One region of the Peptacetobacter sp. AB845 genome, then DNA from elsewhere that is predicted to be linked to it. Evidence: riboswitches for the same ligand, from Rfam matches in the RefSeq annotation. Region 1 holds a riboswitch; the other holds the start of a gene.
What was found. A riboswitch is a leader RNA that binds a small molecule or an ion and turns the genes downstream of it on or off. The one in region 1 is predicted to bind thiamine pyrophosphate.
Positions count from the first base shown of each region.

Region 2: another riboswitch for thiamine pyrophosphate. It lies ahead of thiC (phosphomethylpyrimidine synthase ThiC); the one in region 1 lies ahead of thiM (hydroxyethylthiazole kinase).

Region 1 covers NZ_CP180001.1:1,801,381-1,804,803, forward strand. The annotation lists gene ACK2WO_RS08385 (DUF4275 family protein) at 1-89, shown strand, start outside; gene ACK2WO_RS08390 (O-acetyl-ADP-ribose deacetylase) at 203-730, shown strand; tRNA gene ACK2WO_RS08395 (tRNA-Arg) at 1,225-1,298, opposite strand; TPP riboswitch at 1,472-1,571, shown strand; gene thiM (hydroxyethylthiazole kinase) at 1,645-2,466, shown strand; gene thiE (thiamine phosphate synthase) at 2,444-3,166, shown strand; gene thiD (bifunctional hydroxymethylpyrimidine kinase/phosphomethylpyrimidine kinase) at 3,194-3,423, shown strand, end outside.
Region 2 covers NZ_CP180001.1:1,501,089-1,504,511, forward strand. The annotation lists gene ACK2WO_RS07110 (alanine/glycine:cation symporter family protein) at 1-1,153, shown strand, start outside; TPP riboswitch at 1,372-1,485, shown strand; gene thiC (phosphomethylpyrimidine synthase ThiC) at 1,644-2,951, shown strand; gene thiS (sulfur carrier protein ThiS) at 3,065-3,259, shown strand; gene thiF (sulfur carrier protein ThiS adenylyltransferase ThiF) at 3,265-3,423, shown strand, end outside.

The DNA.
Region 1 (3,423 bases):
ATTTCTATTTCTTTGATCCACTAAACAGTTGGACTTATGTAATACCTCACGAAGAAGAACTAGGACCATACTTCTACAAAGCTAAATAATTTTATAGAATGTGGTAAAAAAATAATTTAAAATAATAAATTTTAATCAATTTATATTTATTTTTAAAATAAATTTCACCTTATTTTAAAATTTTTCTGAGGAGGAATCTAACATGATAATAGAAACAGTACTTGGAGATATAACAAAACAAACAGACGTAGAAGCAATCGTAAATGCAGCAAACAACAGCCTTTTAGGAGGGGGCGGTGTAGATGGGGCAATACATCGTGCAGCAGGCCGAGAACTTTTAGCAGAATGTAGAACACTAAACGGATGTGAAACAGGGGAAGCAAAAATAACATCTGCATACAAACTACCTTGTAAATACGTAATTCATACAGTTGGTCCAATATACAGAGGTGGGAACTTTGGCGAACAACAACTACTTGCAAATGCGTATAAAAACTCTATGAAACTAGCATTAGAAAACAAAATTCGTACTATTGCATTTCCGTCAATCTCAACTGGGGTATATAGCTATCCTTTAGAAGAAGCTGCAGAAATAGCAGTAAAAACAGTAAATGACTTCTACATGGAGCATCAAAATGAATTTGATTGCATAAGATTTGTATTGTTTGATGATAGAACAAAACAAGCTTATGATAATGCAATAAATAAAATTAGAAAAGGTTGCTTATAGGATCTGCATTCCTATACCTAGGAACAAATGCAAAAAATAAAATATAAAACTTATAAGGGCTATTACAATAACTTGTAATAGCTCTTTTTTAGTAACTGATGTATGATAAGTAAAATTTTTCCCAATATACATCTATTTTTTTAATTATACTATCTTCTCTATACATGCAAAACTGAATGAAAAAGGTTGTTACAACTCTTTTGCTAGCAAGACTATTTTTGCTTTGAATTACAATATACAAACGGCTTACAAATTTATTGTATCCTAAACGACAGAATAAAATGATGGATGCCAAATGCATTTTTCCTAATATGCATCTCTTTTACTCAGAATTATATCAATTCGAACTCGACTATCTGGAGACGGCTCACAACTTTGAAATGTGTTACTCTAACAGTGTGAGCCGTCGAAGCCAGGAGGTGAGAATGATATAATTTTGAGTAAAAAAAGAGATGCCATTAGAAAAATCCATTGGCATCCTCAATTATTCAAAGTGTCCCTGACAGGAATTGAACCTGCGACACCCGCTTTAGGAGAGCGGTGCTCTATCCTGCTGAGCTACAGAGACATATTTTAAATCTTATATAACTAATAACATATTAAATATTATATCACTAAAAATATTACTTTTCAAAAAAAATTCCTGCTCTTTCCTTTATTTTTAACATCAAAACTTCTACACAATTGAAAAAAACGATTATCTATGCTATCATTTAACTAGTTGAATTTTTAAAATAATTTAAAATCAAGCAGGGGAGCTTTTTCGGCTGAGAGTAGGTAAAACCTAGACCCTTAACCTGATTTGGATAATGCCAACGTAGGGAGAAGATAAGATATTAAACACGAGCCTTGTTGGTTTCGTGTTTTTTTATTTTTAAAATCTCTCTCAATACTAAAAGACTGGGGGAATTAAAATGTTAAAATCAACTATCGAAAATGTAAGAGAAATATCACCACTTATCCACAACATCACTAATTACGTTACTGTAAACGATGTTGCAAATATAATATTAGCATGTGGTGCAAGCCCTATCATGGCCGACGATTCTGAGGAAGTTGAGGATATAACTTCTGTGTGTACTGCTTTAAATATCAATATCGGTACACTTAACAGAAATACAATCCCTTCTATGATATTAGCTGGTAAAAAAGCAAATGAATTAAATCACCCAACTGTACTAGATCCTGTTGGTGTAGGTGCGAGTGCTTTAAGAAATAAAACTGCTAAAGAACTTCTTGAAAATGTGAAATTCTCTGTAATAAGAGGAAATGTTTCAGAAATAAAATTCTTAGCTACTGGTATTGGAGCTGGAAAAGGTGTCGATGCAGCTGTTGGAGATGCAGTTACTGAAGAAAATCTTGATTCTATGGTAGAATTTGCAAAATCATTTTCAAAAGAAACAGGTAGTATAATTGCAATAACTGGTGCTATCGACTTGGTTGCAGATGCTGAAAGATGCTTTGTGATTAGAAATGGTAGAGCCGAAATGGGAAAAATAACTGGAACTGGATGCCAGCTTTCTGGATTAATTGCATCATTTATCGCTGCAAATCAGGACAACATGCTTGAAGCAACTGCAGCTGCTGTAATAGATATGGGACTTTCTGGAGAAATTGGTTGGTCTAATATGGAAAAAACTGATGGAAACTCTACTTACAGAAATAGAATAATCGATGCTATATATAATATGGATGCTAAAACATTGGAAGAAGGTGCTAAATTTGAAATCAAATAGTTTATTAAATGAAAATAACTTAAAGTCAAATAATTTAAATAACATTGATATAAATAATTCAAAAGCAAGTAATATAAATCCAAAAGATTTACAGTTATATGCTATAACTGACAGACATTGGCTAAACGGAAGAACTCTTGCTGAACAGGTAAGAGAATGTCTTGAAGGTGGGGCTACTATACTTCAAATAAGAGAAAAAAATCTTCCAGAAGATGAATTTTTAGAAGAAGCAAAGGAAGTTCAGGCTCTTTGCAAAGAATTTAAAATACCATTTATCGTAAATGATAATATAAATACCGCAGCCGAAATAAAAGCTGACGGTGTTCATGTTGGTCAGGAAGATATGGATGCTAAAAAAGTTAGAGATATGCTTGGAGAAAATGCAATTTTAGGTGTATCTGCATCCACTGTTGAAGAAGCTTTAAAAGCTGAAAAAGACGGAGCTGACTATCTTGGTGTTGGGGCAGTCTTCCCTACTTCTACTAAAGGAGATGCTGACAGCGTAACATTTGAAACATTAAAAGAAATATGTGAAACTGTATCAATACCAGTAGTTGCAATAGGTGGAATAAATGCAGACAATTTATTAAAACTAAAAGGCAGTGGAATAGACGGTGTATCTGTTATAAGTGCGATATTTGCAAGTGATGATATAACTGATGCCACTAAAAAACTAAAAGAATTAACTGAAGAATTATAAATCTTATCTTTTTAAGGAGGAAAAGTTATGAAAGTTGCTTTAACAATAGCAGGAAGCGATTGTAGCGGTGGTGCAGGTATACAAGCCGATCTTAAGACTATGACTACAAACGGCGTATTTGCAGAATCTGTGATTACAGCACTTACTGCACAAAATACAACTGGAGTATTTGGGGTATTTGAATCTTCTCCAGAATTTGTAACTCAGCAATTAGATGCAGTATTCACTGACATTTACCCAGATGCTGTAAAAATAGG
Region 2 (3,423 bases), 300 kb from region 1:
TGGTGGGCCAGGTGCAATATTCTGGATGTGGATAATGGCTTTAATAGGATCTGCATCAAGCTTTGTTGAAAGTACATTAGCTCAGATATACAAAGTTAAAAATGGAACAGCTTACAAAGGTGGTCCAGCTTATTATATTGAACAGGGACTTAATATGAGATGGTTAGGAATAATATTTACAATATTAATAAGTATAACTTACGGATTCGTATTTAACTCTGTTCAGTCAAATACTTTATCATTAGCTTTCAACAATGTATTCCATGTTGAATATATGGTAATAGGTATAGTGTTAGCAGTTCTTACAGCACTTGTAATATTCGGTGGAGTGCACAGAGTTGCTAAAGTTTCAGAAGTAATAGTTCCTGTATTCGCAGGTCTGTACATATTAGTTGCTATAGGAATAGTTGTTTTAAACATAGGAAAATTCCCAGAACTTATATCTACAATAGTTGCAGATGCTTTTAAACCAAGACAGATGATAGCAGGAACAAGTGCAGGATTTATGACAGTTCTTTTAACTGGTGTTAAGAGAGGTCTATTCTCTAATGAAGCTGGTATGGGTTCTGCTCCTAATGCAGCTGCAACAGCAGAAGTTTCTCATCCAGTTAAACAGGGATTAATACAGACATTAGGTGTATTTACAGATACTATAATAATATGTTCTTGTACAGCATTTATGGTATTACTTTACAATGGATATGCAACAAGTGGAAATGAAGGTATAGCTTTAGCTCAGGAAGCTCTTACTGCACATATAGGACCAATAGGTGGTATATTCTTAGCATTATGTATATTCCTATTTGCATTTAGTTCAATAGTTGGTAACTACTACTATGGAGAATCTAATATACAGTTCGTAACTGAAAGCAAAGGTGCTTTAAATGTATACAGAGTTTTAGTTTGTGGTATGGTATTCTTCGGTTCAATAGCAAAACTTCAGGTTGTTTGGGATTTAGCTGACTTATTTATGGCATTTATGGCAATCATCAACATGATAGTTATAGCTAAATTAGGAAAATATGCATATATAGCATTAGAAGATTATACTAAACAGAAAAAAGCAGGTATAAAAGACCCTGAATTCTATGTTGATGGAATAGAAGGATTAGAAAATGTTGAATACTGGCATAAAGAAGATAAAGCCAATTAATATAACATAAAACCAACTAATATAATATAAAGCTAACTAATAGATATATTTAATTAGAGCTAGATATTTGATATTTTTTATAAATAGATTTTTAGTATTTTATACTAAAGTTTTATAAATCAAAAAATAAAATGTTTGAACAAATTAATTTGTTATGATATACTCAAATCAAATGAAAAAGTCTTCACCATTTATTAAGTGAAGTGTTAAAAACATAATATCGACGCTAGGGGCGCTGAAATAAGGTCAGCTGAGAGAGAAAGCCAAAAACTTACAAACCCTAAACACCTGATCAAGATAATGCTTGCGAAGGGAAGCTGGTAGAATAATTTTCAATAGAGTAAAAGTTTGAGTACAACAAATAAAAAGTACAAAACTAATATAGAAGATGAAAGTGCTTTCCTAAGTAAGGGAAGCACTTTTTTATTTGCAAAAAATCAGATAAGAGAGCAAAAATTGCTTTCAATATACAAAAAATGGAGGTATTTGTATGACTTACACTACACAGCTTGATGCAGCTAGAAAAGGTATAATAACTAAAGAAATGGAAATAGTTGCTGATAAAGAAATGATGGACGTAGAGGAATTAAGAGAATTAATTGCTCAGGGGAAAGTAGTTATCCCAGCTAACAAAAATCATAAATCACTTAGCCCAGAAGGTATAGGTAAAGGATTAAAAACTAAAATAAACGTAAACCTTGGTATATCAAGAGACTGTAAAGATATAGACCGGGAATTAGAAAAAGTTAAAACTGCTATAGAAATGAAAGCAGAAGCTATAATGGACCTTAGTAACTATGGTAAAACAAGAGAATTCAGAGAAAAAGTAGTAGAAATATCTCCAGCAATGATAGGTTCTGTTCCTATGTATGATGCTGTTGGATTTACTGAAACTGCATTAGTAAAAATAACAGAAGAACAGTTCTTACAGGTTATAGAACAGCATGCAAAAGATGGTGTAGACTTTATGACAATACACGCAGGTCTTACTAAAGAAATAGGAGATAGAATAGCTAAAGATAAGAGATTAACTCATATAGTATCAAGAGGAGGTTCTCTATTATTTGGATGGATGTACATGAATAATAAAGAAAACCCTATGCTAACTAACTTCGATAAAATACTTGATATATGCGAAAAATACGACGTTACTCTAAGCTTAGGAGATGCTTGTAGACCAGGTTCTATAGCAGATGCTACTGACTACGCTCAGATACAGGAACTTATAAACTTAGGAGAACTTACTAAGAGAGCTTGGGAAAGAAATGTACAGGTTATGATAGAAGGGCCAGGACACATGGCAATAAACGAAATAGAAGCTAACGTAATGTTAGAAAAGAAATTATGTCATGAAGCTCCATTCTATGTACTTGGACCTCTAGTAACAGATGTTGCTCCAGGATATGACCATATAACTAGTGCAATAGGTGGTGCACTTGCAGCATCTAAAGGTGTAGACTTCTTATGCTACGTTACTCCAGCAGAACACTTAAGATTACCTGATTTAAATGACATGAAAGAAGGTATAGTTGCAACAAAAATAGCAGCACATGCAGGAGATATAGCAAAAGGAATAAAAGGTGCTAGAGAATGGGACAACGCTATGTCTAAAGCTAGAGCAGAATTAGATTGGGCTACAATGTTCGAATTAGCATTAGATCCAGAAAAACCAAGAAAATACAGAGATTCTTCTAAACCAGAACACGAAGATAGCTGTACTATGTGCGGAAAAATGTGTGCACTTAGAACAGTTAATAAAATATTCAATGGTGAAGAAGTGGATTTAGTATTTGACTAATATTTATGTAAGTAATTAAATGATATTGTATATTTAGAATTATTTATTAAAGATAAAATATATAATTATTAAGATAAATTAATAAATATTGCAACGAAATGGAGGTGCAATATATGAAAGTTAATGGAAAAGAAGTACAGTTTCCAGAAGGGACTACTGTTTCCCAGATATTAGATAACTACAAAATAGATAGGAATAGAGTAGTTGTTGAGATAGATATGAAAATAGTAGATGAATCTGAATACGATACTTATATACCAGATAAAGAAGCTATGGTGGAATTAATAGCTTTCGTTGGAGGCGGTTAAAAATAATGGATATTTTTCTAAATGAAAAGAAAATATCTGCTAAAGAAGGTATAACTGCCAAAGAAGTAAGAGATGAATACAACAAACTTTGTGATGTAATAATTGTAAATGGATATCCAATTGAGGATAAAGTGTTAAAAGAGAATGATAGAGTAGTACTTATT